DNA from 2 places in the Paenibacillus enshidis genome. Region 2 is predicted to be linked to the other one. Evidence: riboswitches for the same ligand, from Rfam matches in the RefSeq annotation. Region 2 holds a riboswitch; the other holds the start of a gene.
What was found. A riboswitch is a leader RNA that binds a small molecule or an ion and turns the genes downstream of it on or off. The one in region 2 is predicted to bind cyclic di-AMP.
Positions count from the first base shown of each region.

Region 1 (7,449 bases), on a different contig from region 2:
TCTTCGATGCTGAGCGTTTCTCCCCTTCTGGAGGGTTCAATGTCTGCGGACCGCAAAAGTGGCTCTAACGCATCCTTATTCTCTTTTGTGAAGAAGCGGCTCTTCAGGTTGTTGGCGATCGTTTTGCGCCGCTGCGCGAAGGCTGCCTGCACGACTTCAAAAAAATGCTTTTCGTCCGGAACCTGGACCGGCGGCTCCGGTCTTACACGCAGCCGGATAACCGCCGATTCCACATTGGGCTGCGGAATGAATACAGTGTGCGGCACAATGCATACCAGCTTCGGCTCACTGTAATACTGCACCGCTATGCTCAAGCTGCCATACTCCTTGGAGGCCGGGGCGGCGGCCATTCGTTCAGCCACCTCCTTTTGAATCATGACGACGATATTCTCCAGAGGCAGCTTGTCCTCCAGCAGCTTCATCAAGATGGGAGTTGTGACGTAATAAGGCAGATTGGCTACCACGCTGACCTTTTCCACATCCGCAAAGTCCTCTGCAAACACTTCTTTAAGGTCCAGCTTCAGCACATCCCCGTGACGTACGCGCACCCGGTCGTACGGTGCCATAACCTCGTCCAGAATGGGCAGAAGCCGCTGATCGATCTCCACAGCCGTTACGCACTTGGCCGAACGGGCCAGCCGCTCCGTCAGCGCTCCAATGCCCGGCCCGATCTCAAGCGCTCCCTTGGTCTCATCCAAGCCGGCGGCAGCCACGATTTTTTGCAATATATTCTGGTCAACCAGAAAATTCTGGCCCAGACTCTTCTTGAACGAGAAACCGTGCCTCTGAATGATCTCCTTGGTCCGGCGGGGAGTCGCAATATCTTCAAGACCCTTCATGTCCATCACAATCCTTCGCTTTCAATTTGCTGTAATGCCGCCGCGAACTCCTCGCGGCTGATTTGGAACATCGTCAGCCGCTTATGAAGCTGCTTGCCGTTGCAATAACCGATGCCCAGGATGTTGCCTAACGCCATCCTGCGGGAGGCCGCCCGTGGATGTGTGATCATGCCCGCGTCAATAAGGTCCTCCCAATCGATCAGGGGGCGCGCATCCTCTACCGTAGTATGAACTCTGGCGAGTGCGTGACGGATCGCTTCAGGAGAAGCATTCTCTACCCCGATATCCCCTTTCCGGGTCGCTTCCGCCTCCGGAATAAAGGCCTGCTTGCACCCCGGTACCCTGGAGGCAATAATCTTGCGTATCCGCTCCCCGGCGTGATCCGGATCGGTCAGGATAATGATCCCCCGCCGCTTCTGGGCCATGGCAATTTTGCGAATCGTCGTGGCATTGATGGCAGATCCGCCCGTTTCAATCGTGTCGGCCTGGACCGCCCTTTTGATGGCCACCGTATCATCCCGGCCCTCCACTACGATGACTTCCTTAATCATGAATCTATCTTCCTTCCCGATGCTCTCATCCCGAGCTTGGCTTTAGCACAAAATAAAAATAAGAAGAGGATGATCCTCCCCTTCTTAGCATGGCATCTTTATGATCTTAATACTATCCTAACCAGCGATTGAATTACAAGCTCTAACATTCCCGCCTGCGGTTAATTCAACTCCGGTCTGACCGGACCGATGACATACACCGTCATTCCTGATTTACGGCCAAAATTCATCGCCTGATTCAAACTCTCATAATACACATCGATTTTGTTGCCTTTTATGGCGCCGCCAGTATCCTCAGCACGACGGAAGCCCAGACCTTCAATATATACCCACCAGCCTATTGGAATGACATTAGGGTCCACAGCAATGGTGCGTCCTTCAGTAACACGTGTGCCGGAGGATGTCCGGGTGCCTATGCCAGGCTGCTGCGCAGAGTAAGCCGTCATGGATACATTGCTTAAAACTTTTGTATATTTAAATTCTACTCCTGCCCGGCTGATCGTATTGGCACTGGCCATCTTTGCGGAACCGGAAGGTCCGATAGATGCCGCCAGTACAACAGGTTTCTTCTTCGTACCTACTGCAATAACCTTGTCAACACGATTCGTAGCGACTTCTTTGTTTACCATACGCTTTGAAACCAGTTTCCCGTCATGATACACCTTCTCAATATTCTGGACCATGACTCCATCCTTGCCGCTCACCAAGGTGCGGTTATCTCCCTTGTACAAGCTTGGATCAGCCGTCTTGACGACTCTGAAAGGAATCTCTGCCTTTTGTTGAACCTTCTGCTTCGTGACACGAACAATTTTTATATCCATGTTAGAAGAGATTTTGGTATCCGGTGAGGGGGAAACCTTATCTTCCGGTGACAATTCGTAGCCCAAGGTTCGAATAGCGTCTTCTACTGTATTTTCGGTGGTGTACAGCTGCTTGGTTTCATAGCCTGCGGATACGTTCACTGGCGCAGCCCGTTTAATGACTACCCGGTCCCCATTCTGTACAGCTCCGTTCACCGGCATGGAAATCTTGTCATGAGGTGCCAGTGTAATAGAATGCTCCTCCAGAACATCCTGCAAACTTTCTCCGCGGGTCTCAACCGCTTGAGGCTGACCGTTGATGACCAGAACTACTTGTTTCTTTGTCTGCGTGTACACCAGAATAGAGATTGTGACTGTTAGTGCGATTAGAAAAATAGCGACCAATGATGCGTGGCGCAATTTTTCATGCTTCCATCGCAACGCGTAAGACATGCTGGATGAGCGTGACTCATGGGTCTCCCCTTGTTGGAAAATTCCCACTTCTCCGTCCTCCTTCATAGCCTCGCCGTCTGAGAGTAATACATGATTGAAGTTGACGCGACTATACCAGATTTTCTACAAGACAAGCCTGACTGCAGCCTGCCCTGCATCATGTTCCCGTCTTCGCAGCATGGCGCCCCCCTTTACTGGTCATAACTCCGTTATGTAACAGTATGTGGGCACACTCTCCCATATTCATAAACTAAAAAAGTCAAGAAAGAGTTAAGAGAGCTCTTTCGTGACTTCCGTCAATGACATATGCGGAAAATCCATACACGAGGTAGCTTCTCTCTTGATACGCTTACGGGGTTAGCTGTCGGATTCGGACGTAGAGAGTCGCCCTAGTTCAGGTCACCCGCTCATGGCGGCTGCCTTCACATTCACCCCTAAGACCCAGAAAAGAAATCGAACTATGACGTCCGGCATAAGCGAAGGTACATGCACACGACAATACGTCTATGTCTGTACGCTCTCCTTATGGCCTGCCACCATATCGGTTCCCCCGTTCTCCATAACAGAGATTAAGCGAGACTGGTTCATGAAATGAACTACTGAATTTGCCACTTTACATAGCATCAATAATTCACTGAAACGATGATATCCTGTTTACATGCATGTTGTAAAGCAGCTTTCAAGTGCTTTTCTCTAAATAATCGGTTAAAATATTGTAATAATCGCGGTTTTCCCGGAACATTTTTATGTTTAGCTCCGTATAGGATACTTTTTTAATGATTTATCTCTCATTTTCTCCGTATGTAAAATCGTTCCAGCCCATTTTTGGTGGTGATCGCCGCCAATTCCTCCACGGAAATTCCCTTAATTTGGGCAGCTGCCTCAGCCACCAATCTCACATAGGCCGACTCGTTTCGTTTGCCTCTGAAGGGATGGGGAGTCAGGTAAGGGGAATCGGTTTCAATCAATAAGCGATCCAGCGGCACCTGCGCCAAAACCTCTTTCGGCTGACGCGCATTTTTGAAGGTAATCGGGCCTCCAAAGGACAAATGAAATTCCATATTCAGACATAATTTAGCGATTTCCCAGCTGCCAGAGAACGAATGCATAATTCCTCCAACCTCATGTGCTTTCTCTTCACGCAAAATTTTCACGATATCCTCGTGCGCATCCCGGTTGTGAATGACAATCGGCATCCCCAACTCCCGGGCAAGTCCGATTTGCTGGCGCAGCACCCGCTGCTGAACATCCTTCGGAGAAGTATCCCAATGGTAATCCAGCCCAATTTCCCCAATGGCCACGACCTTCTCATGCTTGCAAAGCGATGCAATCCATTCCAAATCCCCATCCTGCATGGTGATGGCATCAACAGGATGCCATCCGACAGCAGCATAAATAAAATCATAAGTTTCGGCAAGCTCCATTGTACTGGGAATAGTTTCTCTATTAAACCCGACATTGACCATTCGCGTAACTCCGGCTTCGACGGCGTTTGATATGATTTGCTCTCTGTCTTCATTAAATGACGGCGAATCAAGATGGGTATGCGTATCAAATAATTCCAAGGATTGTTCCTCCTTAATTGGTTTTAATTTAGATTAATTTCTTTCTTTGGCAATTTTCAATTTTTGCAATCTTCTATATCATGATGCTTAGATTAAAAAGAAATGATTTGAAGGCTATTTAACAAACAATTTCTGGATGTCGGGCGGCAGCTTATCCTTAATTTGCTCCAATTTATTTTGCGGGTAATACAGATGGTATTTCCCCCGGTGAATACCGCTGATTGAGCGTACGATATCCGACACTTCGGATATTTCGCGCACACCGCCCTCCCGGTCAAGCAGCAAAATCTGATTCTCTGTCGATCCGTCCTTCCGGAATACATCATAAGGAAGGTCTGTCGGAAAATCAATTTCCAGGTCATAGTCGGGGTGAAGTCCAGCCTTCGCGAGGGCAGCCCGCAAATCGTCAATCATACTCATATCCATAGAGTCGATTTGCACATATTTATATAGCCTGCGATCCATAAAACGCGAACACAGGTCGCTCAGAACAGGGTCCTCTTCCTTCTTCCATAAATTAAATACAGTTTGTATCAGGGATTCATCCAGCATTAAATACTGGCTGACTGTCAGATCTCCACGGATTAAGTCGGGAAGAGGATCAAGCAGAAATCCGAAGGTATACCCCTGATTCATTAGCTCCTTGGCTCTCCGGAAAATGAGCCGCAGTATAATTTCCGAGCTGCGGGTCACCGGATGAAAATAAATTTGCCAGTACATTTGGTAACGGGACATCAGGTAGTCTTCCACGGCATGCATTCCCGAGTCCTTGACGACAATACGGCCCTTATGAGGGCGAAGCAAGCGCAGAATGCGGTCAAGGTCGATGGTGCCATAATTAACGCCTGTCTGGTAGGCGTCCCGCAGCAGATAATCCATTCTGTCCGCATCAAGCGGACTCGTTACCAAATTGACTACGATCGGTTTATCGTAGGTTTTTGAGATCACGGCAGCGACCTTTTCCGGAAACCCGGGTTCAACCTGACAAAGGACCGTATTGATCTCCGTGTCTCCCAAAATAATACGGCAGGTCCAATCCTCATGATTCATGCCGAAGGCTTCTTCGATGGAATGGGAGAACGGGCCATGCCCCAAATCATGCAGCAGGGCGGCACATAAGGCGACCAGTTTTTCTTCCTTGGGCCAGTCTGTATATTCACCGCGTTCAAATTGGGAAATGATGCGGCGTGTAATCTCATATACGCCCAGGGAGTGGGAGAAACGGCTGTGTTCAGCACCATGAAAAGTTAAATAGGAGGTTCCAAGCTGACGAATCCGGCGCAGCCTTTGAAACTCAGAAGTATTAATCAAACGCCAGATGACAACATCTTGAACGTGAATGTAATTGTGGACCGGGTCTTTAAACACTTTCTCTTCCGTAAGCGGCTGCTGCATCAGATTCATTTGGCCTTAGCTCCTTGAAAATATGATATATGTAACCGATGTAAAACATGGGCACGTGTCGCAGGAATTCGACATACTTTGTCGAATTATGTCTTATTTTATATTATTGATAATTTCCAAATCGACATATTCATTATAATATATTTTATAATATTAATTGTTGATTCCTAGTCATATTAGCAGGTTTGATTTTGAAAATTTAGGTTTCATGCCTAACTTTTAGGTTGACTGATTTGGGAATCGTTGGTATAGTTAAATTCAGAAAACAGAAAATAATGTCGAATGATGACAATTGAAATTTTCTATATGGCGAGAGGAGCCTGATTTATTATGATGAAATCTACTGGTATTGTAAGAAAAGTTGATGAGCTTGGACGTGTCGTTATCCCGATCGAGCTGCGCCGCACACTGGGCATTGGCGAGAAGGATGCCCTGGAAATTTACGTTGACGGTGAGCGCATTATGCTCAAAAAATACGAGCCTGCCTGCATCTTTTGCGGCAATGCGGAAAACGTTACTTACTTCAAAGGTAAAATTGTTTGCAACGAATGTATTTCCGAAATCCCAACACCTGTGACAAAATAAGATTTATAGTATATAATTAAAAAAACAACAAACTAACTGTTAATTCTAACCTTTTCATATCTCCTTGCTGCCTTCCGCGTTGATTTCTATCGCTGGAAGGTTCTTTTTTTACATAAATTTGGACAAAATTCATTTGTCCCCCGAAGTCAGCAGCTCATTATACACATCCCTTTTTGAAAGCGAGCGATCCGCAGCCGTGCGTTTCATGGCTTCTTTCCTGCTGTTTCCCTCCGACTCATAATGTTTTACATGCTCTTGCAATGTTAGCTCTTTCCACCATGCTTGTCTTTCCTCAGCTTCTTCCCGGGCGCTTTTCCCTTCAACAACCAAACAATATTCTCCAAGTGGCGGATGCTCCTCCAGCCAGGCCAGACAATCCGCGACAGATCCCCTCACCCATTCCTCATGAAGCTTTGTAAGCTCCCTGGCAAGCACGATTTGACGGGTTCCATAGGCCTCCTGAATGATGGCCAGTGTTTTGACAATCCGGTGCGGGGATTCATAAAACACGAGCGTACCATGCGAGGCTTCAAATGTATGCAAAATAGAGAGCAGTTCCTTCCGGTCCCGGGGCGGAAACCCGGCAAAGGTAAATCGTTCCGTATTCAATCCGGAGGCAATAAGCGCCGACAAAGCGGCATTGGCTCCCGGTATTGGAACAACAGCAATTCCCGCATCCAGCGCAAGCTGAACCAGATCAGCTCCCGGGTCCGAAATGGCCGGCAGGCCGGCATCACTGACCAGTGCCAAATTTTTTCCTTCCATTATATAACGTATCAGTTCAGGCCCGCTTGCCGCCTTATTGTGCTCATGGTAACTAAAGAGCTTGTTCGGAATAATGTCGAAATGAGTAAGCAATTTGCGGGTTTGCCTCGTATCCTCGGCGGCAATGATGCTGCACTCCTGCAGTGTCTTTACAGCTCGGAAAGTCATGTCCTCCAGATTGCCGATTGGCGTACCTACGAGAAATAAAGTTCCATATTCGTTGGGCCGGTCCGAGTAGCTTTTTTGTACAGCCAATTTCATATCCAAATGTCTCCTTGCCGTTTATAATTAAGCGCCTACCCTTCAATGTCAGGTTTGCTTTCCGTTGGTGTCCCTGAATCCTGGCCAAAGTATATTTCCTGCATTTCAGCTGTGTATTGATTGCGCCCGTTGCCTTCGTACACGATCAGCGGCGGCAGCAGACGTACATCCGGCTTGGCATCCCGCATGGCCTCAATAAGCACCATATTGGCTTCCAGATGAACTC
Region 1 covers NZ_JBHHMI010000023.1:8,192-15,640, reverse strand. Annotated here, with positions in the region: gene rsmA (16S rRNA (adenine(1518)-N(6)/adenine(1519)-N(6))-dimethyltransferase RsmA) at 1-839, opposite strand, end outside; gene rnmV (ribonuclease M5) at 845-1,390, opposite strand; gene ACE41H_RS19785 (resuscitation-promoting factor) at 1,552-2,691, opposite strand; cyclic di-AMP (ydaO/yuaA leader) riboswitch at 2,974-3,229, opposite strand; gene ACE41H_RS19780 (TatD family hydrolase) at 3,432-4,208, opposite strand; gene ACE41H_RS19775 (HD domain-containing protein) at 4,323-5,603, opposite strand; gene ACE41H_RS19770 (AbrB/MazE/SpoVT family DNA-binding domain-containing protein) at 5,943-6,197, shown strand; gene rsmI (16S rRNA (cytidine(1402)-2'-O)-methyltransferase) at 6,327-7,223, opposite strand; gene ACE41H_RS19760 (tRNA1(Val) (adenine(37)-N6)-methyltransferase) at 7,259-7,449, opposite strand, start outside.
Region 1: it holds a riboswitch for cyclic di-AMP, as region 2 does, so the genes downstream of both, ACE41H_RS19785 (resuscitation-promoting factor) here and ACE41H_RS17315 (hypothetical protein) in region 2, are expected to answer to the same signal.

Region 2 (7,449 bases):
AAAATCTCCTGATCAACCGCCACGGCCAGCGGAGTGCCCCCGGCCTTCGCAATGCGGTCGCTGTGCTGGTCCAGATCCTTGGGAAGCTTCCCGCCTTGTGCGGTGACCCATTTCTTCACGGCATCGACCGCGCCCTTGCGCACCTGGCGTCCATCCTGCAAATCCATACCGCTCATGCGAGTCTCCGCCCGGAATTCGAGAAACTCGGCTCCATCCCCAAGAGATACATCATACGCAAACCCTAACTTTTTCATCAGTTCCAGCACGGATCGTCCCTCTGGCGTCTCATCCTTGAGCGAGCTGATAGCGGCCCACTCGGCCGTTTCGCTTTCCTTATGCCCCCCGACAGGGACAAATTCACTCGCCATCCGGTTCCCGAATGTGATCGTTCCGGTCTTGTCAAGGATGATCGTGTTGATATCTCCAGCCGCCTCGACCGCTTTCCCTGACATCGCCAGCACATTGAACTGGGTTACACGGTCCATGCCGGCAATACCGATGGCAGACAGCAATCCACCAATGGTCGTCGGGATCAAGCATACGAGAAGCGCGATGAGCATCGGAATTTCCAAAGAAACATTTAAATATGCCCCGAAGAACGGCAAGGTTACAACTACGATCAGAAAAATAAGTGTCAGGCTGGTCAACACGGTGCTCAGCGCAATTTCATTAGGTGTTTTCTGACGCTTTGCGCCTTCCACGAGCGCAATCATGCGGTCGAGAAATGACTCGCCGGGATCGCTGGTAATGCGCACTTTGATCTGGTCACTCACGACACGCGTGCCGCCAGTGACTGAGCTGAAATCGCCGCCTGCTTCCTTAATGACTGGCGCCGATTCCCCGGTAATCGCCGATTCGTCTACCGAAGCAAGCCCTTCAATCACCTCGCCGTCCCCGGGAATCATTTCTCCTTGGGCGACGATGACAATATCCCCTTTACGCAGCTCCGAAGAGGACACGACCTTGACCACATCTGGCCCTGTCATTTTGTTGGCTTGAATATCCTGCTTTGTCTTCTTCAGTGTATCCGCCTGCGCTTTGCCCCGCCCTTCGGCAAGCGCTTCAGCGAAGTTGGCGAACAGTACCGTGAACAGCAGAATTAATGCAACCGCCAGATTATATCCCCATGATGCCGTTCCACCAAACAGATCCGGTACGAATATCAGTAAAAGCGTAATGATAAATCCTATTTCAACAACGAACATGATCGGATTGCGGATCATGACACGCGGGTCCAGCTTCAGGAATGATTCCTTGATGGCCTTCTGAATAAGCTCAGGGCTCATCATCGATTTTTTTTGTTTCATGGCGAGCTTCCTCCGTTACTTTCTTTGGTTAAGGCTTCAGTGTCAAAAATTCCGCAACCGGTCCGAGCACAATCACCGGGAAGAAGGTTAAAGCCCCCACAATCAGCACCGAGCCCAGGAACACCCCGGCGAACAACGCATTATCGGTCCGGAACGTGCCTGATGTTTCCGGTACAGGCTTTTTGGCAGCCAACGAGCCTACAACCGCCAGCATCGTCATCATCGAAAAATAGCGTCCCAGGAACATAACAATACCTGTCGCAATATTCCAGAAAGGCGTGTTATCGCCAAGTCCTTCAAAGCCGGAGCCATTATTCGCGGCTGCGGACGTGAATTCATACAAGGCCTGTGTCAGCCCGTGGAACCCGGGATTCGAGATCGTATCCGGATTTGTATACAGGGCCAGCGCTGTCGGCGCCAGGATCAGCAACGGGTGAATCAGCATCGTAACCGCGATCAGCTTCATCTCCCGCCCTTCGATCTTCTTGCCGAGAAATTCAGGCGTTCGCCCGACCATCAGACCAGACAAAAACACACCGATCATTGCGTACATCAATACGTTGACGAGACCTACACCCACACCGCCAAACACCGTGTTCAGCATCATATTCGCAAGCGTGATCAATCCGGCAATCGGCGTCAGCGTGTCATGCATCGTATTGACAGCACCCGTCTCGGATGCGGTGGTGACCACGGAATACAGGGAGGATTGCGCCACGCCGAAGCGGACCTCTTTGCCTTCCATACTGCCTTGTTCATGCTGGATTCCCATGGCGTTCAGGGCAGGATTGCCCGCACTCTCCGCGCTCAGGGAAATGCCCAGCATAACGATGAAGAGCATCGCCATCGACACGAACAGAACACGCCCCTGCTTGGCGTTGCCAACCATTTTGCCATACGTAAAGGGCAAGGCCGTAACGAGCAGCATCATGAGCAAGATCTGCAGCATGTTGCTGATAGCGTCCGGGTTCTCGAACGGATGGGCCGAGTTGACTCCGACATATCCGCCGCCGTTATTTCCCAATTGCTTTATGGACAGGAACGATCCTATCGGACCGCGTGCAATCTCCTGTACCTCTCCGCCAATTGTATGCGCTACAGCTGTAACATCCAGCGTCTGCGGCACACCAAGCGCGATAAAAATTAATGCCGCAACAAAGGCAATGGGCAAATAGATACGAGTGATCGCGCGGACCAGGTCCACAAAGAAGTTGCCAAGAGGCTTGCCCGCAAGTCCTCTGATCACGGCGATGCCCACCGCAAGCCCCGTAGCGGGGGACATAAACATCATAAATACGATGGCTATCATTTGCGAGAAATAGGAAAGGCCACTCTCCCCGCTGTAATGCTGGAGATCCGTATTGGTCATAAAGCTTATCGCCGTGTTAAAGGCAAGCGTCGGCTCCATATTATCAATGCCGGACGGGTTCAGCGGCAGAAACCTTTGTACCCGGAATATTAAATATACCAAAGCAATCATCACCAAATTGCTAAGCACAACAGACAAGGCGTATTGCTTCCAGGACTGATGGTCCCGGCGGATGCCGCCAAGCGCAAAGATCGGCTTCTCGATCCACCCGAACCATTTATCCAGTCCGGACGGCTCATAGTTAAATACCTTAGCCAAATAAAGACCGGCCGGACGTGCCAGCAGCAGAACCAGCAGCAGCGTCACCCCGATAGACAGTACAGCAAACATAACGTTTGAACTCCTTCCTCTATAACCACATTAAAATTTTTCCGGATTCAGCAGCACGTAAGTAAGGTACACGCCGACCAGAAGAACAACGATGCCAAGCAGCCACATCATGAGCGTTCACTTCCTTCATCCGCAACTTTGCCAGCCCAGGCCAGCAAGCCAACCATCATTAAAGCTAAAAGAATCAAAGATACTACCATTACGATATCCAGCATATTTTCACAACCTTCCACTGTAATTAGACCGCACATCGGCGCCTTGATGGCTCTGCTTGCTGCCAGTGCGCCAATTCTGTTTTCAAATGTTCATATAGGTTGCCTCCTGTGACAGGATCTCATTCTCGGGATAGAAACAAGCCATCTACCCTCGGCACAGAGCCAATGATAATACGGTTCGGTATAAAAATGGGGTTAAGATCTCAGCAGGGGGCGTAAAAAAAGTGTAAAAATGAAAAAAGCCTGCTTTACATCCTCAACTATCAGGACTATTATGTTTTTCAGTTCAATGGAAAGATACACGCAGTGCCGTAATCGCTGAATTCCTGTACACGGGAAGCGGGGGAACCGGAACGGCTTAACCAGCCTTGGGGTGAATCATGAATCGAAATTCATGTAGGGCCAATCTCAGCCCGAACCCGACAGCTAACCTCGTAAGCGTCCGAGACCTGAAAGAAAGGAAATGAAACATGGAGGATTACAAGTTATCCTATCGGCTTCAACCCTTGATGAGCATAAAAGGGAGCTTCATGACCGAGGCACGTATTACAGGGATTCAGCTATTCGAGTTTGATATCGGCACCTGTTACCAGGCGGGAAAAGGAACTTTGAGGAGTTGCCGTTACGGGTTGCTGCAGATCAACTGTGGCTCCTGCACGGGCTGGGGGGAATGTGTGATGTCCGTGAACGACAGCAGCTTCGATATTGTCAAATGGGCATCTTTCCTGCACAGTTTGAAGGGAATGACCCTTCAAGAAGCACTTATCACCACAAGACTGCACCGGATTTTATGGGGAGGAAACAAGGCGGATATGACCCAAACCGCTCTGCTGGACCTCAGTGCCCGGATGGAAGCCGAGGCGAATTGGAAGGAGAATGAGGGATATCCGGAGCCCGCATCCTTACGCAAATTCGCAACACATACGGCGGGTACAGGATTTGACCTGGAACCTGAAGAGTTATTTCAGAAATCAAGTGCTTATTATAGTGTCTTGACTTAGCCAGTTCCATTTCGGACTTTTACTGTATAAATGGCGGCGATGCTGAGCGTGCATTCAAAAGGCCCGCATATAGCTGATATAAGCTATCGCGAGCCTCTTTGGCATTGATTCTACCTTATAAACAGCTTCATCAGCCCATTATAGATTGGATTAACGATATAACCCGTCGGGTTGATCGCATACCTTTTGCCTGAATTGAGCCGGCTGATCATCTCCATTTCATCTCCGCTGAGCTTGAAATCAAATATTTCACTGTTTTCTTTAATTCTTCTCGGGTTGGATGACTTGGGTATAATAAGGATTCCCCGCTCCAAATGCCATCGTAAAATAACCTGAGCCACCGTTTTGTTATGACTACGGGCGATTCGCTGCAATTCCGGGTGTTCAAACAGAGCTTTATTCCCCTGCCCCAGCGGCGCCCAGGCCTCGTGCAGAATTTGATGCTCATTCAGATACGCATGTAAAGCATTTTGCGGAAATTCCGGATGGGTCTCAATCTGATTTATCATTGGCGGAATTTCGGAGTGCTTCATTAAATGTTCAAGATGCCGGATTTCAAAATTCGCAACCCCGATGACTTTAATTTTCCCCTCCACATATAATTCCTCCATGGCTTTCCAGGTTTCTATATAATGAGGCGAGGCAAAATGAATCAAATACATGTCAAGGTAGTCTACGTTCAGCCTTTTTATCGTTTGTTCAAAAGCTTTTTGGGTCGCTTTATATCCATGATCCGTATTCCAGACTTTGGAGGTGATGAAAAATTGTTCACGCGGGATTCCGCTTTTTTGAATCTCCTGCCCCAATACCGCTTCATTTCCATAAATTTTTGCTGTATCAAAATGACGGTATCCTATACGAATCGCTTCACCAATCGCCCGTTCAAACTCTTCCTTTTTCGTGATTTTGTAAACCCCGAAGCCTAATTGCGGAATTTTAACGCCATTGGCTGCCTCTACAAAGTGATTATCAAAGCTCATAGACATACCCCTTTCTCAATCTAAACAATATATTCTATATATAAATTATATATAGTTTTGTCCAAAAAAAAGTTAACCCATCCTTATTCCAATAAATCGGTTAACTTCATTTCCTTTAGAGATTCTTGCATGGCAAGCTCGGCTGCAGACAGATGATCAACGATTTTTTGTTTAACCTCGTCAACCTGCTGTCCTTGAAGGTTCACATCTGTATGGATTTTGAACAAAGCTTTTCCAGGCTCTACTGCAAGAAACACATCAAAAAATGTAATCTCCGATAACGGTCTTGCCAGCATTATTCCGCCTTTAGCTCCTTCTTTGGCGATGGTCAGTTGGGCGCTATTCAGGTTGCGGATAACCTTTGCCGTTGTCGGAACAGGAATATTCAATTGCTCTGAAATGACCTTCGTAGATAAATAACTATAGCAGCGTTCCTCCGCCATAGCGTGAATAAAGAGTAATATCGAAATTCCCTGCGATAAAGCTGTAGAGTATGCCATGTTTCTCATCCTTACTATGATTAGCTTTTCTAAACATACTATATATCTTTTATGTATAGATTTCAAGCTGGGTCGTAATCGATGTCTTTGCGTAGAACCTATTGCATTTGAGATAATGTATATTATCTTATTGATAATCAACAGAAGGAGTGAAGACCATGAACTTCCGCCGCCTTGGCAGCAGCGGGCTGCAAGTATCCACACTCGGACTCGGGACAAATGCGTTTGGCAAGCGCGCCGACGAACAGACCTCGATCCGGATTATCCATCACGCCCTCGACAGCGGCATTAATTTCATCGACACGGCCAACATTTACGCGGGTACGGAATCCGAGAGAATCATCGGCGTGGCGCTGCAAGGAAAACGGCAGCAGGCCGTGCTTGCCACCAAAGCGGGGCTTCCCAGAGGACAAGGACCCAATCAAAGCGGCTCCTCCCGTTACCATCTGCAGCAGGAGCTGGAAGACAGCCTCCGCCGGCTGCAGACGGATTACGTTGATCTGTACCAGATACATACTTTCGATCCGTCTACCCCGCTGGAAGAAACGCTCCGCACCCTGGACGATATGATCTCTGCTGGCAAAATCCGCTACATCGGGTCATCCAACTATGCGGCATGGGAATTGATGAAGGCGCTGAGCGTTAGCGAACGGCAGCGGTTTGCCGCATACATCTCGCTACAATGCAGTTACTCCCTGGCCGACCGTACACCGGAAAAAGAGCTGGTTCCTCTCTGCCTGGATCAAGGCATCGGTATCATTCCGTATTTCCCGTTGGCAGGCGGCATTTTGACCGGAAAATATGCCGGAAATCAGACACCGGCCGGATCGAGAGCAGATACCGATCCCACTTTTTCCAGATTCCTTACGGATGACCGGATCCAGCTCGGTGAAGAAGTAGGACGTATTGCGAATGAACTGGGTTCCAGTCCGACCGCCCTGTCTTTGGCCTGGCTGAAGAACCGGCCTGCGGTCTCCACCGTTATTGTTGGCGCCACCCGGGTCGAGCAGCTACAGGATAGCCTGCAGAGCATGTCCCTGTCTTACGATGCTGAGACTGATAGCAGGCTGAATGAAGTGAGCAGCCGGTTTGTGCACAGCGAGCCCTTTGCCGTATATCGTCTGCCGGATAAATAAACCAAGCTCCTCATTCAGCGGTTACTATAAGTTCGTGTTCAAAAAGTCAGGTTTTCAGCACCGAGAAGGTTGAATGAAGCTAGGGACTGAGGAGCGGAGCGTACTTGGGGTACGTGAGCACCGGAAGTCCCGGCTGAATTCAAGATTCGATGTCGAGTCTGCTTCCTGACTTCCTTCGTGATTAAAAGATGACTTTTTGAACTACCTCTACAATGGAAATAGCGGCAGTCATGGACGAAGAAAAGTCCCGAACTGCCGCTATCTTATTTCAGCCATTTGCCCGACTATTTGGAAATATCAATAAACCCCTCGCCGAAAACATCGCGTACGTCATGTATGGTGACAAAGGCATTCTTATCCTCAGCGCGCACAATTTTCTTAAGCATCGACACTTCCTGCTTGCTGGTTACAATGTACAGTACATCCTTCGACTGTCCGGTGTAATAACCGTACCCGCTCAGCACCGTTACGCCCCTGTCCATTATTTTGGTTACCTGTGCTGCGATCTGGTCGTGGTGGGCGGATATAATCGTGACCGCTTTTTTGGGATTCAATCCCTCAATAATAAAATCCATCGCTTTTGTTCCGACATATAAAATGACAACCGTGAT
Region 2 covers NZ_JBHHMI010000017.1:2,583-10,031, reverse strand. Annotated here, with positions in the region: gene kdpB (potassium-transporting ATPase subunit KdpB) at 1-1,307, opposite strand, end outside; gene kdpA (potassium-transporting ATPase subunit KdpA) at 1,336-3,006, opposite strand; gene kdpF (K(+)-transporting ATPase subunit F) at 3,037-3,114, opposite strand; cyclic di-AMP (ydaO/yuaA leader) riboswitch at 3,528-3,677, shown strand; gene ACE41H_RS17315 (hypothetical protein) at 3,692-4,222, shown strand; gene ACE41H_RS17310 (aldo/keto reductase) at 4,333-5,202, opposite strand; gene ACE41H_RS17305 (RrF2 family transcriptional regulator) at 5,286-5,702, opposite strand; gene ACE41H_RS17300 (aldo/keto reductase) at 5,861-6,838, shown strand; gene ACE41H_RS17295 (YitT family protein) at 7,123-7,449, opposite strand, start outside.